Regions from separate parts of the Halobacillus sp. ABH2_015 genome, predicted to be linked through region 1. Evidence: riboswitches for the same ligand, from Rfam matches in the RefSeq annotation. Region 1 holds a riboswitch; each other region holds the start of a gene.

The links. A riboswitch is a leader RNA that binds a small molecule or an ion and turns the genes downstream of it on or off. The one in region 1 is predicted to bind thiamine pyrophosphate.
Region 2: another riboswitch for thiamine pyrophosphate. It lies ahead of ACXAD6_RS14290 (acetylornithine deacetylase); the one in region 1 lies ahead of thiW (energy coupling factor transporter S component ThiW).
Region 3: another riboswitch for thiamine pyrophosphate. It lies ahead of tenA (thiaminase II); the one in region 1 lies ahead of thiW (energy coupling factor transporter S component ThiW).
Region 4: another riboswitch for thiamine pyrophosphate. It lies ahead of thiT (energy-coupled thiamine transporter ThiT); the one in region 1 lies ahead of thiW (energy coupling factor transporter S component ThiW).

Annotation. Positions count from the first base shown of each region.
Region 1 covers NZ_JBSWUG010000002.1:3,313,176-3,320,845, reverse strand. Annotated here, with positions in the region: gene ligD (DNA ligase D) at 1-126, opposite strand, end outside; gene ku (non-homologous end joining protein Ku) at 218-1,063, shown strand; gene ACXAD6_RS17190 (pyridoxal-phosphate dependent enzyme) at 1,208-2,167, shown strand; gene ACXAD6_RS17185 (PucR family transcriptional regulator) at 2,184-3,866, shown strand; TPP riboswitch at 3,955-4,064, shown strand; gene thiW (energy coupling factor transporter S component ThiW) at 4,144-4,632, shown strand; gene thiD (bifunctional hydroxymethylpyrimidine kinase/phosphomethylpyrimidine kinase) at 4,679-5,482, shown strand; gene thiM (hydroxyethylthiazole kinase) at 5,479-6,243, shown strand; gene thiE (thiamine phosphate synthase) at 6,240-6,857, shown strand; gene ACXAD6_RS17160 (aldo/keto reductase) at 6,936-7,670, opposite strand, start outside.
Region 2 covers NZ_JBSWUG010000002.1:2,695,914-2,703,583, reverse strand. Annotated here, with positions in the region: gene ACXAD6_RS14320 (S1C family serine protease) at 1-966, shown strand, start outside; gene ACXAD6_RS14315 (peptidylprolyl isomerase) at 985-1,854, shown strand; gene ACXAD6_RS14310 (alpha/beta hydrolase) at 1,874-2,647, opposite strand; gene ACXAD6_RS14305 (hypothetical protein) at 2,847-3,263, shown strand; gene ACXAD6_RS14300 (hypothetical protein) at 3,473-3,898, shown strand; gene ACXAD6_RS14295 (GNAT family N-acetyltransferase) at 3,854-4,348, opposite strand; TPP riboswitch at 4,452-4,558, shown strand; gene ACXAD6_RS14290 (acetylornithine deacetylase) at 4,638-5,924, shown strand; gene tenA (thiaminase II) at 5,924-6,610, shown strand; gene ACXAD6_RS14280 (BglG family transcription antiterminator) at 7,165-7,670, shown strand, end outside.
Region 3 covers NZ_JBSWUG010000002.1:1,270,182-1,277,851, reverse strand. Annotated here, with positions in the region: gene ACXAD6_RS06790 (thiazole biosynthesis adenylyltransferase ThiF) at 1-809, opposite strand, end outside; gene ACXAD6_RS06785 (thiazole synthase) at 806-1,573, opposite strand; gene thiS (sulfur carrier protein ThiS) at 1,576-1,779, opposite strand; gene thiO (glycine oxidase ThiO) at 1,792-2,901, opposite strand; gene tenI (thiazole tautomerase TenI) at 2,906-3,505, opposite strand; gene tenA (thiaminase II) at 3,502-4,197, opposite strand; TPP riboswitch at 4,307-4,414, opposite strand; gene ACXAD6_RS06760 (NUDIX domain-containing protein) at 4,459-4,899, opposite strand; gene ACXAD6_RS06755 (hypothetical protein) at 5,006-5,167, opposite strand; gene ACXAD6_RS06750 (hypothetical protein) at 5,260-5,508, shown strand; gene ACXAD6_RS06745 (hypothetical protein) at 5,559-5,792, shown strand; gene ACXAD6_RS06740 (2-thiouracil desulfurase family protein) at 6,064-6,522, opposite strand; gene egtD (L-histidine N(alpha)-methyltransferase) at 7,068-7,670, opposite strand, start outside.
Region 4 covers NZ_JBSWUG010000002.1:1,168,646-1,176,315, forward strand. Annotated here, with positions in the region: gene yfkAB (radical SAM/CxCxxxxC motif protein YfkAB) at 1-798, opposite strand, end outside; gene ACXAD6_RS06130 (SDR family oxidoreductase) at 998-1,882, shown strand; gene ACXAD6_RS06135 (alpha/beta hydrolase) at 1,860-2,606, shown strand; TPP riboswitch at 2,688-2,786, shown strand; gene thiT (energy-coupled thiamine transporter ThiT) at 2,874-3,440, shown strand; gene ACXAD6_RS06145 (phospholipase D family protein) at 3,541-4,986, shown strand; gene ACXAD6_RS06150 (YflT domain-containing protein) at 5,029-5,379, opposite strand; gene ACXAD6_RS06155 (DUF1028 domain-containing protein) at 5,515-6,396, shown strand; gene ACXAD6_RS06160 (hypothetical protein) at 6,415-6,786, shown strand; gene ACXAD6_RS06165 (hypothetical protein) at 6,905-7,120, opposite strand; gene ACXAD6_RS06170 (hypothetical protein) at 7,257-7,469, shown strand; gene ACXAD6_RS06175 (RDD family protein) at 7,669-7,670, shown strand, end outside.

The sequences.
Region 1 (7,670 bases):
GATCAGGCGGATGCCTTCAGATGTACATTCGAGGAATGCACGGAAGCCATCATATTTTGGTTCATACATCCACTCCCCGCCTTCAGGGAGATCGTCGGACGGGGTAAGCAGCATCGGGCGTTTCATACGTTCCCTCCTTTTTCCCTTAGGTTGTCCTTTCAGGATGGAACATATTTTCACTTTGAACGCAAAAGCTAAGAAAAAAGGAGCCATCACTATGCACACCATGTGGAAAGGAACCATCAGTTTCGGTCTGGTCAACATTCCTGTGAAACTGCATGCTGCTACAGAAAATAAGGATATTAAGCTGAGGCAGCTGCATAAAGAGTGTCATTCGCCGGTGGAATATGAAAAGAGCTGTCCTGTCTGTGACAGAGAAATCGAAAGTGAAGAAATCGTTAAGGCCTACGAGTATGCGAAAAATAAGTTTGTTGTCCTGGACAACGAGGATTTAGAGCAGCTGAAAAAGGAACAAGACGATAAAGCGGTGGAAATCCTCGATTTTGTAAAACTGGAGGAGATCGACCCGATATACTTTGAACGGAGCTATTTCATCTCTCCAAACGAAGGCGGGGCCAAGGCCTACAGCCTTCTGCGTCAGGCACTCGGGGATACCGGTAAAATCGGGATTGCCAAAATCATCATCCGCTCGAAGGAGCAGCTGGCTGTTTTAAGGGTGTATGAGAACACCTTAGTCATGGAGACGATCCATTATCCTGATGAAGTGCGGAGTGTCCAGGATGTCCCGAATGTCCCTGAAGAATCTGATTTAAGTAAAAAAGAACTGAGTACCGCTGTTACATTGATCGACCAGCTGACCACCGAATTTGATGCTGGGAAATATAAAGATGACTACCGGACAGCGTTGATGGAACTGATTGAAGCGAAGAAAAATAATGAAGAAATTACAACAGCGAAGGATAAACCGGCTCCGGATAACGTTACAAGTCTGATGGACGCCTTGGAAAAATCCCTTGAAAAGACAAAAGGACCCACGAAAAAGCGCAAGACCAAAGCAGCACGAACGAAAACAACGACGTCTGGAAAGAAGAAATCATCCTGAATACATCAAGCCCTCCCCGTCATGGGAGGGCTTTTTTTAGAGGGTTTTACAAAGATTCCCCTCTCTGCCCCTTTTCCGACTATCAATCCATCCCCTATAATAAGTAATAATCAGAATTTTTTATCTATTTCAGGGGGGGATTCTTTGGAACAGCTGTTGTTGAGAGATGTGTGGAAAGCGAGGAAACGTATCGGGAGCATCGTGAAACCGACGCCGCTTGTGTATTCGGAGTATTTCTCCGACCGCTCAGGGCAGCCGGTTTACTTGAAAATGGAACAATCCCATCCTACAGGATCTTTTAAAATAAGGGGGGCGGCAAACAAGCTGCTATCTTTAACAGAAGATGAAAAAAAGCGTGGTGTGACAACATTTTCTACAGGAAATCATGGAATCGCCACCGCCTACGCAGCACGGCAGATGGGTATTCCTTGTACGGTTTGCCTATCCCGTCGTGTTCCAGAAGCGAAGCTTAGACGTCTGAAGCGTCTGGGGGCGGATATCGAACGGACGGGGGTCAGTCAGGATGAAGCTGCTGTTCGCTGCAGGGAGCTGGCATCTAAGTATGGAATGACGATCGTCCAGCCCTTTGATGACCCCGAGGTGATTGCTGGACAGGGAACCATCGGTCTTGAATTGATGGAACAGCTTCCTGAACTGAAAGAAGTGGTGATCCCGCTGTCCGGAGGCGGCCTTTTATCCGGGATCGGATTCGTTTTGAAAAAGATGGATCCTGCTGTTTCAGTCACCGGGGTGACGATGGAACGAAGTGCCGTCATGCAGGCCAGTCTGAAAAAAGGGGCGGTCGTTAGGCTGGAAGAAGAGGATACCCTGGCCGATAGTCTGCTGGGTGGCATTGGTGAGGATAACCGTTATACATTTTCTATGACCCGGTCGTTGATGGATAAAGGTGTGCTTTTACAGGAAGACCGTATTAAAGAAGGATTATACAGTCTCCTTGATCATCATAAAATTATCGTAGAGGGTGCAGCCGCTGTTGGAGCCGGCTATCTCCTTGATCAGCCGATTTTGGAAGGGCCTGTGGTCTTGATCATTACGGGAAACAATGTAGATACAGATACGGTTCGAACGTGGATGGACAACTGAAAAAGGGGGAGTGGGGATGGGTGTACCTGTGGAAGAGGTATTGAAGCTGCCGATGTTAGAGAAAGCGAACGTGCAGACGCCTGTTTATGAGCGTGATGTGGAGTGGATCTCTGTCATAGAGACGCCTGTCGAAAATTTTGTGAGAAACAATGAATTTGTTCTCAGCACGGGAGTGGGATGCGGGGAGGATATCCCGGCCCTGGAGGCCTACGTGAAGGATGTCATCCGGTCAGATGCTTCCATTCTGGCTTTTGCCACCGGCCGTCATTTGTTTAAAATCCCTGATCGTATCATTGCTCTAGCTGAACAACATGAGCTCGTGCTTGTGGAAATCCCCTGGGAAGTACGGTTTGCGGATATTCTTCAAGGCGTGCTGCAGTTAATCAATGATGAGAAACAGAAGATTCACAGGCATGTCGAAGGGATCCGTCAGGAATTGATCAATTGCGTGCTGAATGGGAAGGGACTTCAGGAAATCACGACCATCCTCTATCAATACACAGGGCTGCCCAATGCCATCAGTGACCATTTGAAGCACATCCGGGCCAATCAGCATTTTGATTCTTCCCTGATTGAAGCGTTGAACGGGCGTAAAGAAGCGGTTGTTTCTTTAATTGAGCATCCTTTCCGTGTGGAGCACCCGCTTACACATTTTATAGAAGCTTATCAAATCGGTGAAGAATGCTGTTATCAGCTTACGATTCTATCCAACTATAAGAAACAGGGATATTTGTTGTTTCAGCCGGAAAAGGACCAAGAGGTAACAACAGAGATGATGACGATTCTTGAGCACACGCTGACCGCCTGTGCCCTTTATTTCGTGAAGGAAAATGCCATCGAAATGACAGAAATCCGTCTCAAGGATAACTTTCTTTTGGAACTGGCGAAGCAGGAGCAGCGCATGGACAAGCAGCTGTTGTCGAAAGCCAGGCTTCTCGGCTATGATCTTGAGAAACCTTACGTCTGCTTTGTCGGAGAGGTTCTGTTCCATCGGCCGGCAAGCCGTTCAGTAGGAAACGATGGACAGCTTCCCTCTTCTTCTTCTCTACAGAGCCGCAACTATTACATCCAGAAGGAGGCCGCTTATGCCGGGCACATGGTGGGACGGCAGGTGATGACGACCTTTGATGAAGAGAGAGTCATCATCTTTCTGGAGGCGGATAAAGCAGGCAGTGAGGAAGCAGCGAATCAATTTCTGGACCTTGTCGAAAGGCGTTTGTTCGAACTGCTGGCTGGTGTCACGATCCAATGGGGGATTTCGTGTCATAAAGAAGGGTATCAAGTCTTCCATCACAGCTATGAGGAAGCGCGGACAGCCCTGCAGATGGGAGAGCAGCAGAACGAGGCCGGGGGCCGGACATTCTTTAAGGAGACAAGGATGAACAGGCTTTTGATGGCCTTATCCCATAAAAAAGAAATCGAGGATATTGTTCAGGATACTCTCCAGCCCCTGATTGATTATGATCAGAAAAGGCAGGCGGAGCTTCTTCATACATTTATGGTTTATAACAAGTACAACAGCAATGTCAGCCAGACATCGAGGGCACTGAATCTGCACCGGCAGTCCCTTCTGCACCGGCTGAGGAATATTGAACAGCTGACGGGGTTGTCCTTGTTGAACGCGGATGATTTATTTTTACTGGAGCTGAGTGTGCGGCTGTGGCTCCTGAAAAAAGTAGAGAAGCCCGGGCCGCAGTGAACGGAAGTCTTTTTGCCTGGCTGCATGAGGCAGGAGATGATGACAGATTCAACCAGTTTTGTTATGATGGATGCAAGTGAATAGATTTCAAAACTACTAGGGGAGCCTGAAGAGGCTGAGAGGAAAGCATGGACGCTTTCTGACTCTTACGTACCTGATCTGGTTAATACCAGCGGAGGGAAGTAGTCACATGATCGTCATTGATCGACTTCTTCTATCAAAACCAGGTCCCCGGTGGACCTGGTTTTTTATTTTATTCCCAGGAAGGAGCTGACTGATGAATAAAACCAGAATTCTTACATTCATGGCCGTCCTTGTGGCCGTAGGTACACTAGGCTCGCAGTTTTTATGGTTTCCCGCTGGAGCAGCCAAAGCCTACCCTGTCCAGCACGCCGTCAATGTCATGGCAGCCGTAATGCTCGGTCCGATTCCAGCGGTGGCGGTCGCTTTTGTCATCGGCCTGCTGCGTTTTCTGCTGGGACTTGGGACGATTCTGGCTTTTCCCGGAGGTATGTTCGGGGCGTTTTTTGCCGGTGTATTTTATAAGGTTTATGCACGGAAGCTTTCTGCAGCAGCAGGAGAAGTGCTGGGCACAGGTGTGATTGGTGCTCTGGCCGCCGTTCCCTTCGCCAGCTGGTTCATGGGAAGCTCAGCAGCGGTCTTTGCGTTTCTTCCGTCGTTTCTAGTGAGTAGTCTGTCAGGAGCGGTCATTGCTGTGTTCCTTTTATCAAGAGTGAAGGTGGAAAGCCCGCTCCCGCAGTCCTGATGAAATCCAATTGAAAAGAATGATTGATAGGAAAGGAAGTGGTTCAATGAAACCCGCATGTGTATTAACAATTGCCGGTACGGATCCAAGTGGAGGAGCCGGCATCCAGGCCGATTTGAAAACATTCCAGGAATTGAAAAGCTATGGTATGAGTGTGGTGACTTCGGTTGTCGCCCAAAATACGACAGGAGTCAAAGATGTGCATCATCTCCCTGACTCCTTCATCCGTGAGCAGCTGTTTGCGGTAAGTGATGATATGCCGGTGCACGCTGTGAAGACAGGGATGATTGCCAATAAGGAAATGATGCAGGTCATTAAAGACTGGATGCAGACCATCGATGCTCCGTATATTATGGACCCTGTCATGATTGCTCAAAGTGGAGATCCGCTTGTAGAGCAGGAAGAACAGATCTATTTAAAAAGGCATCTTGTACCAGAATCGACGCTTGTCACCCCCAATATTCCGGAAACAGAAACCCTTCTCAATCGAAGGATCCATCATGAAGAGGATATGAAGGAAGCAGCTGTGGAAATTGTAGAACAGCTGGGAGCCGGTGCTGCGCTTGTAAAAGGCGGCCATTTAAAAGGGAAAGCGGTCGACTTTCTATATGACGGATATGAGCTGCACACCTTCGAAGAAGAACGGATTGATTCAGCGAATACCCATGGCACAGGCTGCACGTACTCGGCTGCTATAGCCGCTTATATGAGCCAGGGATATCCGCTCGCGCAGGCGGTAGAGAAGGGCAAGCATTTTGTGACAGAGGCTATTCGCCATTCTTTCGATCTTGGTAAAGGGGACGGCCCGACCAATCATTTCGCTGTACGCAGGGAGGTTTTTCATCCATGACACAAACATTGATCCAGAAGCTGCGGAGTGAACGCCCTTTGATTCATAACATTACCAATGCAGTCGTCATGAATTATACAGCCAACGGCCTGCTTGCTCTCGGCGCTTCGCCGATTATGTCGAATGCCGTTCAGGAAGCCGGGGATGTCGCTCGTTTGGCAGACGGCCTTCTGTTGAATATCGGCACATTGAACGAGCAGCAGGTGGAAGCGATGCTGGAGGCGGGAAAAGCGGCGAATGAAGCCGGCGTCCCTGTCGTTCTGGATCCTGTAGGAGTCGCTGCCACCTCCTACAGGGAAGAGGCCTGTAGGAAAATATTGTCGACAATTCATGTCGATGTGATCAAAGGCAATGCGGGAGAACTGGCTTTCCTTGCTGGAGAGAAAGTCGAAACAAAAGGGGTGGACTCTGGAGAAGCCTCCAATACCGATGAGATTGCTCTCAAAGTTTCTGAACTTTATCAGACGATGGCTGTCTGCACAGGCAAAACCGATGTGATCGGGTATGAAGGAGAAGTCTTCAAAAACGATACAGGACACCAATGGCTTTCAAAAGTCACAGGATCCGGATGTCTGCTTGGTGCCGTTCTCACTGCGTTTCTTGCCATTGAAGGAGACCGCGCAGGAAACGTCCGGGCCGGTCTCTATCATTTTGGTAAAGCAGCAGAACAGGCCGCTTCTCACCCTCATGTGTCAGGACCCGGGACATTTGTTCCTGCGTTTATCGATGCTCTGGGAGCAGAAGAGGAGGCGGACCGGTGAATTTGGAACAGCAGCTCAGAAAATATTTGATCATGGGCAGTCAGGACTGTGACAGGGACCCTTTATCCATCCTGGACGAAGCGATTGAAGGGGGCATTACGGCTTTCCAATTCCGGGAAAAAGGGGAAGGGGCGCTGCAGGGGAATGAAAAATATCAGCTGGCGGCTGCATTGCAGCAGCGCTGTAAATCCGCCGGTATTTTATTCATCGTAAATGATGATGTGGACCTTTTCCGCCGATTGAACGCGGAAGGCATCCATGTCGGTCAGTCGGATGAACACGTCAAGGGGATCCGGGAGGCACATCCTGATGCGGTGATCGGTCTGTCCGTCTCCGACCTGGATGAATGGGAAAACAGCCCCGTTGATCTCGTTGATTACCTTGGAGCAGGACCGGTCTATCCTACAACGAGTAAAAAGGATGCCAACCCGGTTTCCGGTACGGAATGGATCAAAGAATTAAAAGATAGACAGCCGGACATGCCTGTGGTCGGCATCGGGGGCATCACGACGGAAAATGCACACAGAGTGATGGAAGCCGGCGCATCCGGCACAGCTGTCATATCCGCCATTACGAAAGCGGAGGATATCCGGAAGGCTGTTGGAGAGTTATAAACGCTGAAAAGGACCGGAACGACGCGATGACGAGCGTCGTTCCGGTCCTTTTTATAGAATCAAACGTTTGTAAATGAATTACGGTACATCATGGCCCATGGAGCTCTGTAGAATTTCAAACCACTGATCATGAGTAAGGGTGTAATCCAGGCTTCTAACGGCACCGGCGATCCGGTTCTTTTTACCGGATCCGACGATCGGCATAATCCGGGACGGATGGTTCAAAAGCCAGGCATACATGACTTCATCTATGCCCTCGGCACCGATTTCCTCCTGGATCTTCGCCAGTGTGTCTCGCAGCCGCACGGCTTTATCATCGTTGGATGTAAAGACTTCTCCGCCGGCCAGAGGGGACCAGGCCATGGGCGCGACGCGTTTCTGCTGACAAAGGTTTAACGTACCGTCTTCAAAGTTTTCCAGTTGGTAGGCGGAAAGTTCCAGCTGGTTGGTTACAAGAGAAAACGGCAGATAGGATTCAAGCATCTGCCATTGATGATCCTTGAAATTGGACACACCAAAGGTACGTACTTTTCCTTCTTTCTGCAGCTGAATAAAGGCCTCAGCTGTGGATGCAGGGTCCATGAACGGGTCGGGACGATGGATCAGCAAAGTGTCTACATACTCTGTCTGAAGATCGGTAAGCGACTGTTCCACCGACTTGATGATATGTTCTTTCGTCGTATTGTAGTGATGAGACATATGCTCCGGGCGGTTTTCTGAAGGAAGTACGATGCCGCACTTCGTTACAATCTCCATCTGATCCCTGAGAGATGGCTTCAGACTGAGTACCTCTCCGAAAAGCTTCTCACAAGT
Region 2 (7,670 bases), 620 kb from region 1:
TCTACAGCGGATGTTGCAGAACAGGCCTCGGAAGCGATTGTCGGTGTCGTAAACTTGACGAACCAGCAGACGCCGTTTGCTTCGGGAGAGGATGTGACAGAGGCGGGTACAGGCTCCGGTGTCATTTATAAGGTGGAGGACGATGCCGCCTATATTGTGACGAACAACCATGTGATTGAAGGGGCATCGGAAGTGGACATCTCCCTTTTTGACGGGGAGACCACCTCCGCGGAAGTCATTGGCGCCGATGCGCTTACGGATATTGCCGTTTTGAAAATAGAAGGAAGCTTTGATATCGAACCACTGGCCTTCGGCGACTCCGATTCCATCCGTGCAGGCGAGGATGTCCTTGCAATCGGGAACCCGCTCGGCCTGGACTTATCCCGGACGGTCACCCAGGGGATTGTCAGTGCGGTCGACCGGACGATTTCTGTAACGACGTCTGCTGGAGAGTGGGATCTTGATGTCATACAGACCGATGCCGCCATCAGTCCAGGGAACAGCGGGGGTGCGTTAATCAATGCCTCAGGTGAGTTGATCGGAATCAACAGCTTGAAAATGGCGGATGCCGATGCGGAAGGGCTTGGCTTTGCAATTCCAAGTAATGATGTGGAAACACTGATTGCGGACATGAGTGAAGATGGTCAGGTGGACCGCTCCTACCTCGGCGTGGGTGTCGTCGGCGTCAATGAGGCGCCTGCCCAGTACCGGACGTCACTGCCGGAAGGAACCGAAGAAGGCGTCATTGTCGCCTCTGTCGATGAAACATCAGCCGCTGCTAAAGCAGGCCTGCAGGTTGACGATGTGATGACTTCTATCGATGGAGTGGCAGTCTCAGACAGCACGGACCTGAGAAAATATTTATATACAGAAACAAACGCAGGCGACACCGTCGTCGTGGAATTTTACCGAAATGGAACTTCGCAGACGGTGAAGGTGACCCTTACGGAACAAATCAATGAGTAGAATAGGAGTTTTGAAAAGATGAATAAAAAAATGCTGCTGGGAGGAGTGGTGGCGGTTTCCGCTGTCCTCCTGATTATTTTGAGCCTGAGTATGGATCCGAAGGAAAGTGTAGCTTCCGTGAACGGAGAAGTAATTGAAAAGGAGGAGCTGTACGATACGCTGGTGGAACAGTACGGTCAGGAAACGCTGGATACGCTGATTACCAACAAAATCGTTGAACTGGAAACAGAAGACAATGACATTACGGTGAGCCAGGAAGCTGTGGAGGAAGAACTGGCTATGTACTATGATCAGTACGGTGGTGAGGAAGCCTTCCAGTCCACTCTTGAAGCAAGCGGGATGACGATTGCGGACGTAGAGAAGGATATTGAAGATTACTTAGCTGTTGATCTGCTGCTTGCTGAGAGAATTTCCATCACTGATGAAGAGAAGGAAACGTATTTTGAAGAGAACAAGAAAAGCTACAATCAACCTGAGCAGGTAAGTGCTAGACACATCCTGACTGAGACCGAGGAAGAAGCGGAGGAGGTATTATCAAAACTGGACGAGGGCGAGGCGTTTGAGGATCTGGTGGCCGAATATTCCATCGATGATACGACAGTGGCCTCCGGAGGCGATCTAGGGGCGTTCAGTGAAGGTGAAATGGTCGAAGCCTTTGAGGAGGCCGCTTTTTCCATGGAAGTTGGGGACATCAGTGATATCGTTGAGACGGAGTACGGCTATCACATCATTGAAGTGACCGACCATACCGAAGCGCAGGATGCAGTTTATGATGAAGTCGAAGAGGAAATTGGTGAGACGTTATACCAATCCAAAGTCAGTGAAGAGTACGACCTTTGGATGCAGGAAAAAATGGAGGAGTACGATATTGAAAACACTCTGGAGTAAATAAGAAAAGGCCAGCCATTTACGGGCTGACCTTTTTTCGATGATTGATGGAGGAGCGCGTCTCCAGATAGGAAAGCAGCGCTTCGATGATTTGATCCTTATCGTAGTCCATCGAGGCGACGTGGTAGGAATTCTCCAAGACGTATTTCGATACATTGTGGGAAGAGACTTTTCTAAGGATGTAATCGGTATTCTCCGGTGGAACGACGTTGTCAACGCTGGACACCAAACAGGTGAGTGGACATCGAATGCCGGATAATTTTCTTCTGACGACCTTCATATACTTCAACAGTTCCTGGTAAGCGGTCAACGGTGTCTGGGTATAGGTGATCTCCACCGCACCGGGGTCTTTGATGTCAGGCTTTCCTTCCTCTATATAAAAGGGCTCGGACGCTTGTTCCAGATGGGAGAACGCCGGGATATACATAGCTGGGTTGATTAACGCTATGCCGGAAATGCCGGGGTATTGAGCAGCGAGGTCCAGAGTCAGCGTGCCTCCCATTGACTGTCCGATGACGAACACTTCCCTGCACCGGGAGTACAACTGCAGATAAGCGGCTTCGATTTCCATATACCAATCGGAGAACGAGCAGGAAGCCAGATCTTTATAGTGCGTTCCGTGACCTGGAAGTCGTGGCACCGATACGGTATAACCTTGATCCGCCAGCCCTTCTGCCACCTCTCTCAGACTCTGGGGCGTTCCTAAAAAGCCATGACAGAGCAGTACCCCTGTATCATTTCCTTCAAAAAACAACGATTCCGCACCATCAATAACCGGATAGGCTTCCTTCATCATGTTTCCCTCCATCTTCATTCACTGGTCGTTCGATAAAAATCTATTAGTGCTATTAAAATACAATAATTCCGATAAGTCAACTATGTTATATAAGCTGATCCATTCGATCAACGCTTTCCTTCCATGTGAAATGGATTTTTCAAGGGCCATCCAGGAATGCTAGAATAGCAGAGAAAGTGTAAAAGGGGGCTTGTTATTGAAGGGAATCCTATTGGTGCTTTTATCTGTTTTAATCCTGACAGCGTGTCAAAGTGAAAGGGAATGGTCCTTCTCTGAAATTGGGAAAAAGGATCTTCCAGGGGACGCGTTGTCCTATTTTCAAACGGTAAAAAATAGACATGGAAATCATATGTTCCAAGACGGAGATCAGAATACGGTGTATATCTATTTGAACGGAACAAAACAGGGCGAAGGGGCGGAATATTATACATCCTTCGAGGTCCGGGCAGAAGAAGATACGCTGAACCTGTTATACAAGACAGAGGCCGGCGCTGGTGGTTCGGTTAAATCCGAACGCTTCTACAGAGTCGACGGTTATCAAAGTTATGAGATCCTGAGGATTTATGAAAACGGAAAAGAAGCCGCCTTTGAGACCATATCTCTGGGTGGATAATTTTCTCTATCCCTATAGAAAAAGGACTCTCCTCCTCTCATTGCCTTACCCTGATCCATAGGCGTCGCCAACGCCTATACTGCAATCTGGTCATGTGGTGAGGTCTTGAGGAAGTTGAAGCCTGCGGGAACAGAACAGACCCACCCATAACCGGAACCTGCGCTTCTTTTACCTACATAAATAAAACAACATGAAAGTGAGCTTGTACGATGCGGAAAATTTTTGCTGCCTTAATCAGCAGTTTTGTAACAGCTTTATTGGTTTCTATTTATCTCACATCGGATTACAGCAATCTGGTAGGAAACTTATATTTTAATTTAGTCAACATCTATTTGGGGCATGCTGTGTTTGCCCTCCCCCTATCCTTGATAGCCGATCGTTTAAGCAGTCAGCTGTCGTTGGGACGCTTTTTTATTGAGTGGGGCCTGTATCTTTTAATTGGACCACTTCTAGCTGTGTTATTGGCTGTCTTTACGATGTTCTTAAGCTTGTATCTCATACCGATCAGTTTCATTTTTCCAATCACCTACACGCTCGTTAAAAAAATTCCTGCTGCTTTCCTGAAGAGGAGTCTGACAGCGGCTGTCCTCTTATCCGTTGCGGTCATCATGGCTATGTATTACAGTATCCGTTAGTTTCAGGGTCATAAATAAGCTGTTCGGGTCTTCCTTGTAGCCGGCGAAAGGACCACAGAAAACAAACCCGAAGTTCTTATACAGCTGGACAGCCGGATGGAACGCCTCTTGAGACCCGGTTTCTATAAAGAGCTGTGTATACCCTCGGGCGCTGGGTTCATTTATGATGTGTTGGAGCAATCTGTGGGCGACGCCTCGTCTTAAATGGGAAGAGGCCGTTCTCATCGACTTGATTTCTCCGTGCGCCGGATGGAGTTCTTTCAACGCTCCCATTCCTGCCAGCTCTCCCTTTTCCCAGGCTGTCCAAAAGGTCACGCCGGGCTGCTTTAATTTTTCTATATCCAATGCGTGGATGCTTTCTGGCGGGGAGTGCAGGGTCATATTGAAAAGGTGTTCCTTTATGAATGCTTGTACTTCATCGCTTGTTAAATCATCGTTTTTGATGTCCATCCATTGCCTCCTGTTTTATACGTCCTCCATCTACATTTCGCGTTTAAACGGGACTTGTCCTTTCCGGCCCCCTGTGTTGTAATGAAAATAACAGTTTTATAGCATGTTTCACTAGGGGAGCCCTGATGACGGGGCTGAGAAAAGCAGAAGCTTTGACCCTTACAACCTGATCTGGCTCATACCAGCGGAGGGAAGTGAAGCGGTCGATGATTGATCTTTTCTTACATGATGATCAAGCCCGCTCCTTCTCTCGAAGGGGCGGGCTTTTTATATGGAAGGAGAGAGTACGATGATTCAGTTAGAGGAATTGCTGCAGAGAGTGGAGGAAAAGGAAGAGGAGATGCACCAGCTTCTAGGGGACTTGGTCGCCTTTCCGACGTTAAGCCCTCCAGCCCGAAATGCGTCGGAAGCACAACAGTACATAGAAAAGTATTTAAGCCGGATGGATTTTGAAATAGACACGTGGGAACTGTACCCCGGCGATCCGATTGTCGTCGGAACGAAAAAAGGAACCGACCGGGAACACAGCAGAAGTCTCATCTTAAACGGTCATATTGATGTGGCCGCTCTGGATGACGGCGAAAAGTGGGAGCATGATCCTTTCACGCTCACGATTCAAGGCGACCGGCTTTATGGCCGAGGGACAGCGGATATGAAAGGTGGAATGGCGGCTGTTCTGTTTGCACTCAAACTGCTCCATGAAGCGGGAATCGAGCCGACCGGCGATCTTCATGTGCAGTCCGTCGTCGGTGAAGAGGTCGGAGAAGCAGGAACAAAATCCTGTGGAGAAAGAGGGTATTATGCCGATTTAGCCATCGTATCCGATACAAGTAACTGCGCCATTCAAGGGCAGGGGGGCGTTATTACCGGATGGGTAATGGTTGAAAGCCCGGAAAACTTCCACGATGCGGAACGCCGTTCGCTCATTCACGCCGGTGGAGGAAGATACGGAGCGGGGGCGATTGAAAAAATGATGAAAATCATCCAGTCGCTGCAGGAATTGGAGCAGCACTGGGCGGTGACGAAATCGAGTCCAGGCTTTCCACCTGGATCGACGACAATCAATCCGGCTGTGATTGAAGGTGGAAGGCATGCCGCTTTTATCGCCGACCGCTGTGCTTTATGGATTACCGTGCACTATTATCCAGAAGAGCATTATGAAGATGTGATCGAAGAAATTGAAGCACATGTCCGTGCTGCCGCCCAGGCCGATCCATGGCTGAAAAACCATGCCCCTCAATTCAAATGGGGAGGAACGTCCATGATCGAGGAGCGCGGAGAAATCTTCCCCGCCTTTTCTGTCGATCCTGCCCATCCAGGGGTACAGCAGCTTCAACAGGCCCATAAAATCATCCATGGTACGCCGGCGGAAATGTCCATGTCTCCGACTGTGACGGATGGAGGGTGGCTCTCAGAAGCAGGGATCCCGACCATTCTCTACGGCCCCGGCACGCTGGATCAGGCGCATGCGGTGAATGAGTCGCTGGACCGGGGACAGCTGTTGGATTATACGAAAACAATGATGGCTTTTTTATACAATTGGTTTCAACAAGCAGATGACAAGGAGGAAGCGTAATGTTTACAGACCGTTTATACGAAAGTGCCCGTCCGATTTGGGAGGCCTACCTCGATCATCCATTCGTCAAAGGGATTGGGGACGGCACGCTCGAGCTTGAGAAATTCCAATTTTTCATGCGCCAGGATTATTTGTACTTGATTGATTACTGCCGCGTGTTTGCTTTTGGTTCCGTTAAGGCGAAAAGCCTGGATACGATGACGATGTTCTCTGAACTGCTTCATTCCACTTTAAGTGAGGAAATGGAGCTGCACCGGAACTATGCGGAACGGATCGGCATCAGTCGGGAGGAGCTGGAGGAAACGAAACCTTCTGCCACCCTCCTCGCCTATACGAGCTATATGCTGAACAAGGCAAATCAAGGATCAGAGGCTGAGGTGGCGGCCTGTGTGCTGGCCTGCACATGGAGCTACAACGTGATCGGCCTTCACCTTGCCGAACAAAATCAAGGAGAAAAGCACGAGTTTTACGGCGATTGGATTGAGATGTATGCGTCCGAAGAATTTTCTGAGCTTGCTTCCACACTGAAAAAATTAATCAACGAGCTGGCTGACGGACTTCCGGAAAGGGAAAAAGCTCACCTCGAAGAGATCTTTATTCATACGAGTAAGCTGGAGTATATGTTCTGGGAGATGGCGTGGAAACAAAAAATGTGGGTCGAGGAAGAGAGCTTTTTGAATACCTGAACACCCCTCTCCTCTTTTGAAAAGAGTTTAGACGCACTCAACTGCCTATCTGCCATGTGGATGACCACGATCCGCTTATCGGTGGATGCTTGCCGTGGGCCCGGCCTTAGCTAACTTGGACAGGAAGATCACCTGTCCAAGTGGATCTTCGGCTCGTGCTGATCCCACAGGCGTCACCACCGAACGCTCCTCGTGACATCCGCAGATTTCCTCTGACAAGATAAGTTATCCAACTTGGAATAAGGTTAATCAAGAGTAAAACGTTCCAGGACTTAAAGAGGTATATGATAACGCTGTTCTTTGGATAAAAGGCTGTTCACTAAGTATTTGTCTTCAAATCCCCTATGGATTTTCAATGGAACAAGATAAATGGTTACCTTTCATACATCCATTAAAAAAATGCGGATAATCTTTTCCGAAGACCACCCTCTCCTAAATGGAGAGGGTTTTGTCATTAATGTCGAAAGTAGTCAAAATGTCACGAACGAGGTAGAATGAAAGGTAGACGATCCCTTTCAATCCATTTGAAAAAAGAGGCAAAGGAGAACATACCTATGAAGGAAATCCAACAGCAGATCCTCCACTATTTTACCGGGATGCCGAACACGTTCATCCCGACAGGTAAGATTGCGGAGTCTCTCGGATACTCAGATAAAGCCATTCGGAATCATCTGCCGGCCGTTCAGGATTATTTGGACGAGCAGGGACGGACGGGTGTCATTGAGAAAAAAGCCGGCCGCGGGGTGCGGCTTGCGATTAAAGAAGCTGACAACGCCCTGTTGATCGACCATCTCCATCATTCCTTTCCTCAAAATGAAGCGCAGGATCGTTCCCTCCGGACGAAAATCGCCTTTGCCCTGTTGTCCGCCCCACGCCCGGTCACCATCCAGAAGCTGCGGAAAGACTACTACCTTTCCCATACCGGTGTCCGAAATATTCTGGATGAAATCGAAACATGGCTGCACCCTTATCATCTGGAAATGGTCCGCAAGCAGAAAATCGGCGTATATATTTCCGGAGAGGAAAAACAGATCCGTCAGGCCGTGACAGGACTTTCTTC
Region 3 (7,670 bases), 2.0 Mb from region 1:
TGCACAGAGTCACGCCCGCAGAGGACAGCTGTCTTCATCTGCTGGTCATAGGATAAGAACGGATAGGATGCCTCTCGGCCGCAGGACGGACAGTCATCCTTTTTCACGCTGGAGACGCCGATGGCTGAATGCTGGTTCGTCCATAGATCAAAAGAAACGAGTTTCTTCCTGACAGCGTCCCAGTCTTCGACTAACAGTTTCATAGCTTCTGCTGTCTGATGAGCGGTCACCATCTGGACCGCTGGACTGATAATACCTGCGGTGTCACATGTCAATCCTCCAAGCGGCACCTGCTCCATCAAGCAGTGCAGGCACGGCGTTTCTCCCGGAAGAATGGTATAGCTGATGCCGTAGCTCCCGACACAGGCCCCGTAAATCCACGGGATCTGATGCTTTTGGGCAAGATCATTGATGATCATCCGGATATCAAAATTATCAGTGGCATCAATGATGACATCAACGCCCTCCAGAAGGGGCTCCAGTTCAAGCGGTGTCGCATCGACGACTTTTGCATCAATGATGACATCACTGTTTACCTGCTCCAGCCTCTGCCGGGCAGCGACCGCTTTCGGAAGCCGGGTCTCTGCGTCTTTTTCTGTATACAGCTGCTGACGCTGAAGATTGCTCCATTCCACATAATCCCTGTCAAGGATCGTCAGTTTTCCCACCCCGGCGCGCACAAGATTTTCAGCGGCTCCGGTTCCGAGGGCACCTGCCCCGATGATCAGTACATGTTTGCTGCTGATTTTCTCCTGCCCCTTTTCCCCGATGGGCTGGAACAGAGTCTGTCTTGAATATCGGTCGTTCATGTTCGGCTCATTCCCTCCATTGGACTGCTGGCCGCAGCATAACGCTTTTTCGGGATCCTCCCTGCTTCAAATCCAAGCCGTCCTGCCTGTATGGCAAGCTTCATCGCTTCCGCCATTTTCACAGGATCATCGGCGGCAGATACAGCAGTATTCAACAGCACACCATCAGCGCCAAGTTCCATCGCCGCTGCTGCATCGGCTGGTGAACCGATGCCCGCATCCACAATGACCGGCACTTCGGCCTGTTCAATAATCAAATCCAGCTGATGCGGATTGAGAATCCCCTGCCCTGACCCAATCGGGGACGCCCCTGGCATTACGGCGTGGGCTCCCATTTCTTCCAGTCGTTTTGCAAGGACGACGTCATCCGACGTATAAGGAAGAACCGTAAAGCCTTCCTCCAACAGCATTTCCGTCGCCTTCAACGTTTCGACCGGATCGGGCAGAAGCGTTTTTTTACAGCCGATTACTTCTACCTTAATCATATCGCAAAGTCCGGAAGAATTGGCTAATTTTGCATGCCGCACCGCCTCTTCAGCATTTTCCGCCCCTGCCGTGTTAGGCAGAAGTGTATAACGGCCGACATCGAGCTGTTGAAGCAGGTCCGGCTGCTGCGGTTCAAAAATATTCATTCTCCGGACGGTAAAGGTAAGGATATCGGTTTCCGATACGTCTACAGCCTTTTTCTGCGTTTCAAAATCAGGATATTTCCCTGTCCCCAACAGCAGTCGTGAGTTAAACGTGAAATTTCCAATCTTAAGCATGATTATCCCCCTCCTACGAATTGGACCAGTTCCATTTGATCGCCTTCATGCAGCTGTGAATGGCCGTGCTCGCTTTTTTCTAAAATGGTGTCGTTCAGTTCCACCATCACCACCCGGTTATCCAATTGAAAGTGGCTCAGAAGCGTACGGACATCAGCCAGGTGGTCAGGAATCTCATGCCACTCGCCGTTAATTTTCACATTCATGATGATCCTCCTTTATAACGTGATGAAGCTTTGTCCACTCGTCACCCAGTCCGGCTCCACCGGCTTCCCTTCGATTTGGTCCGCCACCAGCGTTCCAGTCACCGCCGAAAGCAGGATGCCGTTCCGGTAATGGCCTGTCGCCAGCCACAGCCCCTCTTTTTCAGGATGTGGACCGACATAAGGAATGCCGCTTTTCGTCTGCGGCCGGATTCCGGCCCACGTAGCTTCCATTTCGGCATTCCGAAGTGAAGGAACGAGGCGTCGGGCTTTTTCCATCAATTGAAAAAGGCCCTCTACAGTAACGGACTCGTCGAAGGAACCCACCTGTTCAGTGGCGCCGATAACGAGGCGGTTTCCCGCCTTCGGAACGATGTAGCAGCCTTTTGTGAAAAGGGTCCCTGTGATGAGCGGCCGTTTCGTCCGGACAGAAAAGCACTCCCCTTTGACCGGGTACGTTTCCACAATGGTGCGTTCAGCATTCAAAAGCGAAGCACTCCACGCCCCGGCCGCTGCGATGACCGCATCCCCTGTATACGTGCCTCCGATGGTGTTGACTCCAATGATCCGACCGTTTTCTTCCACCAAACCGGTGACGTCCGTGTGTTCCAGGAAATCCGCGCCGAGCGCTGCGGCCGAAGCCGCATACGCTTTTGTCAGCTTTGGTGCGTCTACCTGTCCGTCTTCCGGCAGGTATAATGCTCCTGTAATCCTGTCGGAAAGAGACGGCTCTGTATCACGCATTTCATCACGATCGATCCACCGGGCTGTTTCACCGACCGCTTCCTGCGATTTCCCCAGCTGCTTCCACGCTTCCTTTTCCTCATTCGTAAGGGCAATTTTATACAACCCTTTCTGCTGGAGTCCGATATCCACCCCGCTGAGTTCTTTCAATTCAGCTGCAAGAGAAGGAAACATCGCCCGGCTCGTTCTCGCCATTTGAAAAAGCGGATCGTCCCCTTTCCATTCGGACTGAGCCCCAAGCATGCCGGCGGCGGCGCTTGATGCTTTCTGTCCAGTTTTCCCCCGGTCGATGACGAGGACTTTTTTCTGCCGCTTAACCAGCTGATACGCAATAGAATTCCCAATCACTCCACCACCCACAACAATTGCGTCATAAAACATCCCTTCATCTCCTTCCCAGTCGGTATTGATAACGGCGGACCGCCTTTTCCGCATCGTCTGCTAATAGAATGCCGGATAGTACAGCCGCTCCCGACGCTCCAAAGGGCTGAAGACGGCTGACATTTTCCGGTGTCAATCCCCCTATCGCGGTGACAGGCAGCGAGACTGCCTGTGTGACCCTCTGCAGAGCCTCGAGCCCGCGTCCCGCCGATCCAGGCTTGGATGCTGTCTCAAAGACATGTCCGAACAAAATAAAATCTGCTCCCCGTTTTTCTGCAGTGACAGCTTCTTCTACAGAATGGACCGAACACCCGGCGTTTAAAAAAGGAAAAGCCCGCTTAACCTCTTCGACCGGAAGACTGTGTCCGGCCAGCTGCACGTGAGGCACTGCTTTTGCCACGGCTACATCCACCCTGTCATTGATGACGAGCTTTTCGGTTGGAAACCCAAGGTCTGTCAAAGCATCTACAGTATCCGCCACTTCACTTGCGGACCACTGCTTTTCACGAAGATGGAAGAAATCAATCATCGGTTCAATCGCAGCCACCCTTGTGCACAGTTCCTCCCTGGACTGCCGCCCTGTGGAAATGACGTGCAGTTTCATTCACGTCCGGCTGCGATCGACTGTTTTAAATCAAACGGCCATTCCTCCATACGGTAAGCCATTTCCCAGAACATATATTCATACTGACTGCTGATGATAAACAATTCCTTCATCCGGGATCTGCCGGCATCTGTTTTCGCTTCAGCCAGTTCATCAAGGCGCTCGATCTGCTCTTCTACAAGCGTCCGGAACCAATCCCCTCCGTAAGCCGCAATCCATTCCTGATAGACCGGTTCTTCCGGTGACGATTCTTTCAAATGTTCGCCGACTTCATAATACAGCCAGTAGCACGGAAGAATCGTCGCAATCACATCCCCTAAGTCCCCGTTATACGCTCCTCTGTACATATGGGACGCATACGCATAGGCCGTTGGTGACGGTTTGAACTGCTCCCGCTCTTCCTGCGTAATGCCCAGCTGCTTCGAAAAATTCTCATGAAGCCCAAGCTCAGCTTCATACGTACTTTGAGCATGAGACGCCATATTGGCCATGACAGCCATATCTTCAGACTTTGCAGCTCCCAGTGACTGGACACGGGCAAAATGAGACAAGTAATACGAATCCTGAAGCACATAATAACGGAACTTTTCGAGAGGAAGCGTTCCCTCTCCAATCCCTGTGACAAAAGGATGGTGAAAACTTCCCTCCCAAATCTCATCCACGGCCTTTCTGATTTCTTCTGAAAATGTCATATCCACTCTCTCCTTTGTTGAACGATCCGCCACTGATTTTTTCCACTAAAAAAGCCACTTTCCCCGGCATAGGAAAAGTGGCTGATATACATTTATTTTCATAGACATGTATAGGTATCGGCCACTTCCCTACGCTGGTATAAACCAGATCAGGTTCCAAGAGTCTTAAAGCATCACTTTAATCTCAGCCTTTGAGAAGGCACCCCTAGTGGATCGCTCGTTATTCAATTCCCTTTCATCGTAACACGTTAGAATTTTTTGTCAAAAACAGATTTTCGACTGCCGTTCCACGGCTTTCTGGATACTGTTGGCGGTCCATGGAGGAATCGGGACGGGACTCTCGTTCAGACCCGGCTCGACCCAGACCATGTCCCCCACTTCTTCCGGACTCTTTATATAGGGCTCTCCTGTGAAATCCGTAGTCAAAAACACGATATTCAGAACCTGGATATCCCCGATTAAAAAAGAATTGCTGTGTACATAGGTAAGGTCCCCATCCAAAGTGAGGCCGATCTCCTCTTTAATTTCACGGCGGACGTTATCTTCCAGCACATCAAGGGAATCCGGACTGAACTCCATTTTCCCTCCAGGCAGCGAATACAATCCTCCCGCGTGCTCCTCTTCCGGTGACCTTTGAATAAGTAGAATATGGTCCTCTTTCATAATGGCCGCTTCTACGTTTATGATATAAGAATACGACATATACAAACTCCTTCCCCCACCAAATTCGACACACCGCTTCAAACTCCTCCCCTTCATGAAGAAAAGATTTTTGAGCATATTCATTGTGTCTCTTTATTATAAACCGTTACACAGAACGGATAATAACGTCTTTGACTTTCTGCATCGCTCCATTAATGGCAGAAGCCTTCAGGGAAGCGAGGTAGACAACGACACCTGCTCCTTCTTCCACCTTACCAAAGCGCTGGATATCCACGATAATGGTCCTCTGCAGGGAAGGACAAGTCATTTCATTTCATTCTAAAAACACCCGCCCTTTTCAGGACGGGTGTTTTTTTATGCTCATCTCAGGTAAAATATGGCTCGGAGAGGAGGAAAACAATGACACAACTGAAAGTCCTTTCGGCGTGGAACATCCTTCCCGCTGCGCTTTTGATCACTGCCGGATGGTTTCTGTTGGATGACAATCCATCCAACACCTACACGGGATCCCTCTTTCTTATCCTGTTCTGGACAGTGAAAAGCGGACTGGACGCCTGGAGGTATCACTTGATCCGCCAAAATAAGCATGCCATTTTAAACTTCGGCTTTACCGCTGTCAGTCTTGTCTTGTTGTTTTATGTCCTCTAAGGGAAGGCAGCATTTAAAGAGAATCATCCACTTATAAGGAGCGGATACATATGTTAAAAAAGATTCGAATCCTCTTATCAGTCATAATCATCCTTTTGTCCGGCTACGGATTATGGACAGATAAATCAGGAGACCTTTTGTCTTTCACTCTCGCAGGTTTAGCCATTCTTATGGTTATCCTTGGCCTTGAAGAACAAAAAGAAACAACTAAAAAGCGTGCCTCCATTTATTATGCGGTCTCTGTTTTCTGTCTGTTTACTTCCATAGCCGGATTCATCCAATAATAAGAGTCCCTTTAGATGAGATCCCTATTCCTGCAAACGCGACTTAAACATCCTAGACCGCATAAGGGAAGGCGACGTGGAGTGTTCGATGGTGACGCCTGCGGAAAAGCATGAGGTGAAGATCCACTTGGGCAGGTGGTTTTCGTACCCAAGTCAGCTGAGGCCGTGCCCGCGGCGGGCATCCACCGATCAGCGGAGCGTGACAATCGCAGTCCCCCCCCTCGAGGAGAAAAGCTTTTTCTACATGAGGAGAGCCCCTGGAGAGGGCTCTTTACACCAACGTATGGATAAAATCAATTTCACTCATCACCTGTATGCCGTTCCGTTCAAGCAGGGCCGCCGTGACCCCTTTTCCGGTAACCTGTCTCCCGCTGAACGTGCCGTCATAGACGAGGGTACTGCCGCAGGACGGGCTTCCCTCCTTCAACACTACCGTATCAATCTGCAGATCTCTTACCGTTTCCAACGTCAAATAAGCCCCTCTTATGTACGACTCTGTTACATCGGTTCCTGTCTTTTCCATTACACGGGCCCGGCCTTTCAGGACATCCTCTCCATCACCGCCGATAATCTCTGCCGGAGGGCGCGGGACCATGAATCCTCCCAGCAGTTCCGGGCAGGCGGGAACCGCTTTCTTTTCCAATATTAATTTTTGAATTTTCTCCTGGAGGCAGTCGGTGCCATCGTAGCGCACTTTCATACCAGCCAGACAGGAACTGATCAAAATCACCCTTCTTTTCCTCCCTTTATCTTTTATTAAAGCTCTGTTAAAGTCTGTTGTTGATATTTTAAACGATTACTAAATCGTTTCCGTCTGGAATTAGGGGTCCGGTCCGTTGTTTACTCAGAGCGTGGGATGCCAGGGAAAACCGTCCGCTTTCCGCGGGGAACGATGAGCCTCCTCGAACTTCGTTCTCCGGGGTCTCCCCTTGTTCCTTTTTCCCGCAGGAGTCTACCTGTTTTCCCTGCCATCCCTTTCGTAGTGGTGTAACGGACTTCGGTTATGTCCTTTCTAACTACCCTTCTTTGAAGAGGCGGCCTTGGGAATGGCGGGACTCCTGTGGGATGAAGGTACATCGTGAGACCCCGGAAGGCGCTGCCTGAGGAGGCTCACGGTACCCCACGGAAAGGGAGTCATTCCCAAGGCCGCCTCCTACAAATCCCATAACAGAAAGAGATGATCTGAGCTCATATGTTAAATACCAACACCAAGCAATAACAGAGCTTTATTAAAAAGAAAGTCCAGACCCTGCTGACAGAGTCCGGGCCTTCCACCTAAACCACTTCCATCAGACAGACACTAAAATACTCTCTTTCATCTGATACGACACGCTGAAGCAGAAAACCGCTCGATCTGCCCAGTTGAATCATATCTTCCGGATCATATTTATAGGAGTTCTCTGTATGGATTCTTTCCTGCTTTTTCATCTCAATGGTATACCCGCCGACGGAAAGAACCTGATCCCTGACGCTTTCCAGGTGCATTTCAATTCTCCCGGCAGTTGAATTATAAAGAGCCACATGAGAAAAACTCTCCACATCAATCGATGCTCCATGTTCACGATTCATCCTTGTGATCAAGTTTTTATTAAACGCTGCGGTCACCCCTGCCGCATCATCATAAGCGGCTTCTATGATCGTTTCGTCTTTTTTGCGATCAACTCCGAGGATCAGCTGATCGCCGGGTTGCAGGAGGCTTCGGATATTTCCGAGAAAACGCTCTGCCTCCTCCGGTTCAAAATTTCCGATCGTAGAGCCTGGGAAGAAAACGACTTTCTTCTTCCCCTTCAAATCAGGGAGTGTAAACGGCTGTGTATAGTCCGCACTGACGCCTTGAATATGAATCCCCGGATACGATGTCTGCAGCTGAGTCACCGT
Region 4 (7,670 bases), 2.1 Mb from region 1:
GGTGCTGCATGGATAATAAGGCAGGGTGCCGAACAGCATCCACGTATCTTCATCGCGGTGATCAAGCAGACGGTTGATTCCTGTACGCATATCCTCAAGGCTCAGCGTTTCAAGAGCACTGGCGAAGTCCACCGGGTACATCGGATGGATTTCATGCCTTGCACACTTCATTTCCTTCACATGATCGTGGATCGCTTCCAGGTAAGGGAAGGTGCGTCGGTTCAGCATCGTTTCCGCGGATACCATCACGCCTTCATCCGCGAGACGCTGGGAGTTCTCCACCATCCGGTCGAAGAATTTCTTCCGGTTTTCCTCGGAAGGCTTGCGCTCCATGCGGGCGAATCCGGTGTGGATGAATTCTTCAAGCGTTCCCCAGTTATGCGAAATATGTAAAACATCAAGATAGGGGATGATCGGGATATAGCGCTCATAAGGAAGCGTCAAGTTGGAATTGATCTGTGTGCGTACGCCGCGTTCATGAGCGTATTTCAACAGGGGCAGCACATAGTTTTCGACGGATTTTTTCGACATCATCGGCTCCCCGCCGGTAATGCTCAAAGTCCTCAGATGAGGAATCTCGTCCAGTCGCTTCCGGATCAAATCCATCGGCAGCGCTTCGGGGTCCCTCTGCTGCAGGGTATATCCGACCGCACAGTGCTCGCAGCGCATATTGCACAGCGTCGTCGTCGTAAATTCAATATTGGATAACGTCATATGCCCGTGTTCCTTTACGTCCATGTAGGCTTCCCACGGGTCAAACTCAGGTGTAAGCTTCTGAAGCTTCATGTTGGTACTCATAAAATATGAAACTTCCTTTCTATTTAATTGATTCGGTCTTAACCTTTCCTATTCTAACATTATTCAAGCTCGAACTATACCATTCCTTCTTGACGAACGTGAAAAAGAAGCAGGAAACGCCTGCATATCGAAAAAGGAGTTTCCCCGTGTGACAACGAAAGGAAAAGGGTAGACGAATAGATAAAGGAGGACACCATCGATGCAGCCAACCGTTATGATTACCGGATCCTCCAGCGGATTCGGACAGCAGACCGCTGTGAAATGTGCAGAGAAAGGCTTCCGTGTCATTGCAACAATGCGGAATATGGAAAAAGCGTCGGTTTTCCAAAACGCAGACCTGACGGAAGACGTGAAGCAGAAGATTGAAGTGTGGCAGCTGGATGTCACGGATGATACCTCGATTGAACGTTTTAAGGAAAAAGCAGAACAACTGGAGCGGGTGGATGTGCTCGTGAACAACGCGGGCTATGCGGTAGGAGGGTTCCTGGAACAGGTCCCACTTGAGGAATACCGCCGGCAGTTCGATACGAACGTCTTTGGTGTTATAGCCGTCACGAAGGCTGTTCTGCCCGTCATGAGGCGCCAAGGGTCCGGAAAAATACTAAATGTCAGCAGTGTCAGTGGATTGATCGGTTTTCCGGGGCTATCGGCGTATGTATCGTCCAAGCATGCGCTGGAAGGACTTTCTGAAAGCCTGCGCTTTGAACTGCAGCCATTCGGCATTGATGTCGCGTTGATTGAACCAGGCTCTTTTCAGACGAATATCTGGTCGTCCGGTATGAAGCTTCCAGAGGAAGTACACAATCCTTCGTCGCCTTATGCTTCCTACATAAAAGGACTGTGGAGTGCCTTGAACGAAGAGTCACGGGCCCAGCCGGCTTCCGTCGCCGACCTCATGACAGGACTGATCCAAAAAGACAAGCTGAAAAAACTGCGTTATCCAGTCGGAGCGGGCGTCCGGACCAACGTGCTTTTGAAAAGGCTTCTTCCATGGGCATGGCTCGAAAAGGCGGTATTGAAACGGATATTAGGTTCCACCAAAACAAAAGGAGGAAAACCAGATGGCCGAGTACAGCATTCTTGATGGGGCAGAGGAAATCAAATACGAGGGCAATGAGGTGGGGATACTCGTCTCCCACGGGTTCACAGGGACGACCCAGAGCATGCGTCCGCTCGCAGAAGCATACGCACGCGAAGGCTATACCGTTTACTGTCCACGGTTGAAAGGACACGGCACAGCACCGGAGGATATGGAGACGACGTCCTATAAGGACTGGATCGAATCAGTGGAGAGCGCCTATCAATGGCTGAATGAACGGTGCAGTTCTATATTCGTCGTCGGTTTATCCATGGGAGGAACGCTTGCCCTTTATATGGCCGGTGAGCATAAGGACATCCAGGGGGTTATTCCGATCAATGCAGCAATCGACATCCCGGTGATGGAGGAGAGTGCGGCGACAGACGAACGTTTTCTTGATGCCATCGGCTCCGATATTAAAGACCCCGGCCAGGATGAACTGGCCTACGACAAAACACCGGTCAAATCCATTACCGAAATCACGGTCTTAATGGATCAGGTGAAAAAGCGGCTTGATACGATTCACTGCCCGATTCTGGTTTTCGTCTCGGATGAGGATCACGTCGTCCCGCCCAATAATTCAGAAGTGATCTTTGATTCGGTCTTTTCGGAGCACAAGGAGCTTGTCCATTTGGAAAACAGCTACCATGTCGCAACACTGGATCATGACCAGGATTTGATTGTTGAGCGCAGTCTGGAATTCTTCCAGATGTATACGAATACAAAATAGACTCCATTGCCCGGGAAATAAGTTTTGTCATCGGAGAGAAGTTTGATATAATAGAAGCATAGCAAGAAGAGTAATCGGTACAAAGCCTACAAGGGGAGCCTAGCGGCTGAGAGTGAACCTCGTTCAGACCCTTCGAACCTGTCAGTTAGTACTGGCGCAGGGATGGCGGCTTTTTTGATGGTGCAATGCATTCGGGATCCCTCCATCAGGAAGCGTCCCTGTCTGCATTGCTTTTTTTGTGTCTTTTTTTAAAGGAGGAATGCTGGAATGAGAAACCGCAGAGTCCTATTTTTAGTAGAAATTGCGATCTTTTCCGCATTAGCACTACTACTGGATATCCTTCCGTTTTTATCATTTAAATTATGGGCCCAGGGCGGTTCCGTTTCGTTTGCAATGGTGCCGGTCTTCATTATGGCCTTCCGCTGGGGCGTGAAGGGAGGCGCGGCGACTGGACTGCTGCTCGGCATCTATCAGATTTTGACCGGTGCCTATATCATCACCCCTTTGCAGACGCTGTTGGACTACATTGTGGCGTTTGCGGTGATCGGTGCGGCAGGAATCGTGGCCAAACCGCTTTGGAATGCGATCCGCTCCAAGGAAACGAAAGCTCTCGTCGGGTGGATCATCGCGGGATGCTTTATCGGCAGTGTACTCCGCTTCTTCGGTCACTTCGCAGCAGGGATCATCTTTTACGGTGAGTTTGCGCCGGAAGGACAGCCGGTCTGGCTGTACTCCCTCGTTTATAATGGCGGATACATGCTGCCTGCGTTTATCTTAAGCGCCATCGTAATCAGCCTTTTGTTCATACAGCGTCCAAAGCTGCTGCTTCATTAAATGAGGAAAGTCTTCTGCCCCTGCGGTAGAAGGCTTTTTTTTCCATGTTTGAAACACCCCCGGGTAGTGAAAAGACAGGCAGAGACCAGGGGGGATAAGAATGAAAAGAATAAAGGGGTTATTAAAGAAGAAATGGGTCTGGCTGCTGCTTTTGATCGTGTTGATCCTTTCGGTCATGATTGCCTATCATACCTCATGGAAAGCGCTCCCGGAAGGCGTTTCCTACGAGGGCGGTGTCCATCAGATGGAGGATATCGAGTTTTTCCGTGACCTCTCCTATGAGAATCAAGAGGGGGATACGGTTCATGATCTTCAGGTTTTTGAGGAGATGTATGCCACTATAGGGGAAGCGGATGATTTTATTGTCGCTGATATGTTTCTTTTCAACGGCTACACGAACGGGAAAAATGAATTTCCCGAAATCAGCAGTCGTCTCGTGGACGCTGTATTAGAAAGAAAAGAAGAAGTGCCTGACCTTGAAGTCGTGTTTATTACCGACCAAATCAATACCATTTACGGCTCCTATGAATCGGAAACGATCCGCCGCCTGGAAGATGGCGGGGTGAACGTCGTCTTAACCAATCTGGACAAACTGAGAGATTCCAATCCGTTATACTCCAGTGCCTGGCGCCTGCTGTTTTCATGGATGGGGACGGAAGGGGACGGATGGATCGGCAACCCGATTGCCAAGGAGGCCCCTGACGTGACGCTTCGATCCTACATGAAGCTGTTGAATATCAAGGCGAACCACCGGAAGCTGCTTGTGACTGAGGATTCAGCCGTTGTATCCACAGCAAATCCTCACGATGCCAGCGGGTATCATGAGAACGTTGCTTTTAAAATGGAAGGGCCGATCATTGAAGATATTCTGGAAGCAGAAGAAGCGGTGGCCCGCTATTCCGGCGGGGAATTCATCGACTACAGCAGCTATGAATGGGAAGAGCAGGAAGGACCGCTTCACACACAGTTCGTGACCGAAGGAAAGATCTATGACGCCGTGCTGGAAAAGCTGGAGGACGCTGGTAAAGGGGATGACGTATGGATCGGGATGTATTATTTAGCTGATAAAAAGGTGACCGCCCGGATCGATGAAGCGGCCAACCGCGGGGCTGAAGTACGCATCATTATGGATCCCAATAAAACCGCGTTCGGCCATGAGAAGCCGGGGCTGCCCAATTTGCCGGTGGCTGCCGAGCTGAAGAACCTCGGAAATGAGAACATCAAGCTGCGCTGGTATGACACGAACGTCGAGCAGTATCATACGAAAATGCTGTATATAGATGGGCCGGATGATGACGCCATCGTCGCCGGTTCCGCCAACTATACGAGAAGAAACCTGTCCAACCTTAACCTGGAAGCGGATGTCGTCATCCACGGGCCCGGGGAGGAGGTGGTCTTCCAGGAGGTCAACGATTACTTCACGAGGATCTGGTCCAATGAAGACGGCCATTATACAACCGACTATGAAACCTACCAGGACAATCTGACGTCCATCCGCTATGCTACGTATTATCTGCAGAAGTGGACATGGTTTACAACTTATTAAACAGAAGCCCCTGACGCATGTTTTGCGTCAAGGGCTTTTTTATCAGGAGAGAATTGCCTGAGCTTTTGCAGGATTGGTTATGATAAGAAGTACTTTTCCTTCATCCAGGTCTTCTTCATATTGTCCAGCTTCTTCTTTGGAGAATCCGATTTCCTGCATCTTTGTGCGGAGCTCATCGCCTTTTTTACTGAAGATATTCGTGATGACGCTTTTCGCATCCTGCTCGGAAGCACCAATCGTATTCGCATTCACACTCTTCGAAATCCGTTCGGTCCGGTCATCATCATGGGACAGGATGTAAATCTCTTCGTTATCAATGCCTTCGTTCTTCAGTTTTTCTACCATATCCTTCAACTGTTCATCATTTGTGTATTCACGTACAAGTGGTTTCATTTTTTTCACTGCTCCTTTGTTTATATCATGTTCTACAGTGAAATTACCCGTTATTTTCTATTGTTAATCGGAATATGGGAAGAGAAGGAAATCTGAATGTGTTGTCGAATGGTAAGGATATTGGAGGGAAAAGAGATGAACAATCAAATCATTGCTACATTTTCGATTGCCGCCTGTGACCCCGGCCGTGAGGAATGGGGCGTGGCCGTACAGTCCAAGTTTTTAGGCGTCGGCTCCGTCGTTCCATGGGCGAAAGCAGGTGTGGGAGCGGTGGCCACCCAGGCTTTTGCCAACCCTGCCTACGGTCCGGAAGGGTTGAAACTCCTTGAGGCAGGGTTGTCTGCGGAGGAAGTCATCGAAAAGTTAACGGACGAAGACCTTCAAAAGGAAGACCGTCAAGTCGGAGTTGTCGACCGTTCCGGTCAGGCAGCGACTTTTACCGGGAAAGACTGTTATGACTGGGCTGGGGGAATCACAGGGAAGCATTATGCGGCTCAAGGAAACATATTAGTAAATGAAGAAACGGTGACCCATATGGGACATGCGTTTGAACAATCGGAAGGCCCCCTGGCCGAACGTCTCATTAGAGCCATCCAAGCGGCGCAGGAAGCAGGGGGAGACAGCCGAGGAAAGCAGTCGGCGGCCGTGCTCGTCGTTCGTGATCAAGCAGGCTACGGCGGACTAAGCGATGTCGCTGTAGATCTCAGAGTGGACGATCATCCTGAGCCGATCAAGGAACTTGAGCGGATTTACCAGCTGCACCAATTGTACTTTGGTGAAACGAAGGAAGAGGATGTCCAGCTGATCGATGAAGATGTAAAAAGGGAAATGGTAGGCCATTTAGTCCGTCTTGGCTGCCTTGAAAGTAAGGAAGTTGATGACGAGGTGTTCTATGAATCCTGGACGACGTACCTGCATACCGAAAACTTCGAAGGTCGTGAGCTGGACCAGGGGAAAGTCGATCGGAAGGTGCTGGATTTTATGAAGAGTCAGCCAGGTAAAAGCGAAAGAAGATAAAGGAAGAGGGGATGGGGCATGGAGGTCGCAGCGATTACATCGGCCGTTTTATTTTGTTTCGTGGCTGTGTTTCAAGTGTTACTCGCGTCCGGTTTTCCGCTCGGGGAAGCGGCCATGGGGGGGTCCCACCGCGTCCTGCCGGCGAATTTGAGAGTCGCCAGCGCACTGAATGCCCTGCTGTTGGTTTTTATGGCCGGTATCGTTCTTCAGCATGCATTTCAATTCTCTGATCTGCTCCGATTTTTACCCACTACGATTCTCATGTGGGTAATCATCATTTTCATGGGCATCAACACATTGATGAACTTAATCTCAAGGAGTAAAAAGGAACGTCTGATCATGACTCCTGTTTCAGGCCTGTTGTTCATCCTATGTTTATGGGTGGTGTGATTTAAGGCGTCTCTTTGAGATAGGGAGAATGATCAACATAAGGGTTCCGGTTATTCTTACCAGCACCGGAACCCTTATTTTAAGAGAAAGCTACATAGCGATCCTTCGGGGGATCAAATCAGGACGTCTCTTTGCGGATGTTTACGTATTTTTTTACATAGATCAACAAACTTAAAATAAACAAGGCTTGAATCAATCTAGTCAGCAGTCCGACCGAAATATGGGTGTTTATCGAGAATAGAAGGAGGGGTTTTTCTATATGAAATCCTAACAAAATATGGATAAAGTTGTAGATTCCTGTCAGCCATATGAATACAAGCAGTGTTTTTTTCATAGTGGTCACCTTCCATCATGGTTTTATAAAAGAAAATTTTCCCTGTTTATATGGTAACATTACCCATTTTCTGTATACTAGAGGAACGGCTGAAGGAAGCTCTGGATGATATTCATAACCTTTGGGAGGTGATTGAATGGGCTTTTATTACTTTATTTTATTTGGCGTGGGGGTCGCACTGGGAGTTTTGGGAGGAAAGAAACTCTTCCATTCCTCCACGAATCCTGCTGCTTGGGCTCAACTGGTCATTGGAGTCGTGTTCGCCGCTTCGTCTATCGTTTTGTTTCAGCCGGGCAGCTCAGATGTTATTTCACAGATGCTGCTGAAGCTGCAGGACTTTTTCTTTTGAAATACATGAAAAGAGAGAGGTTTTTCTTTGGAACTCATTGTATTTGGAGTTATCGCACTAACCAGTGTGTTCGTTATTATCCTTGGTCTTTTAAGCCTCAAGAATGAAAAGGACACAAAGATCATCCGGACGAGAACAATGGATATGGAAAATACCCGTGTAATAAGAAGCTTCAATAAAATCTGTAAAGGATGATGATAT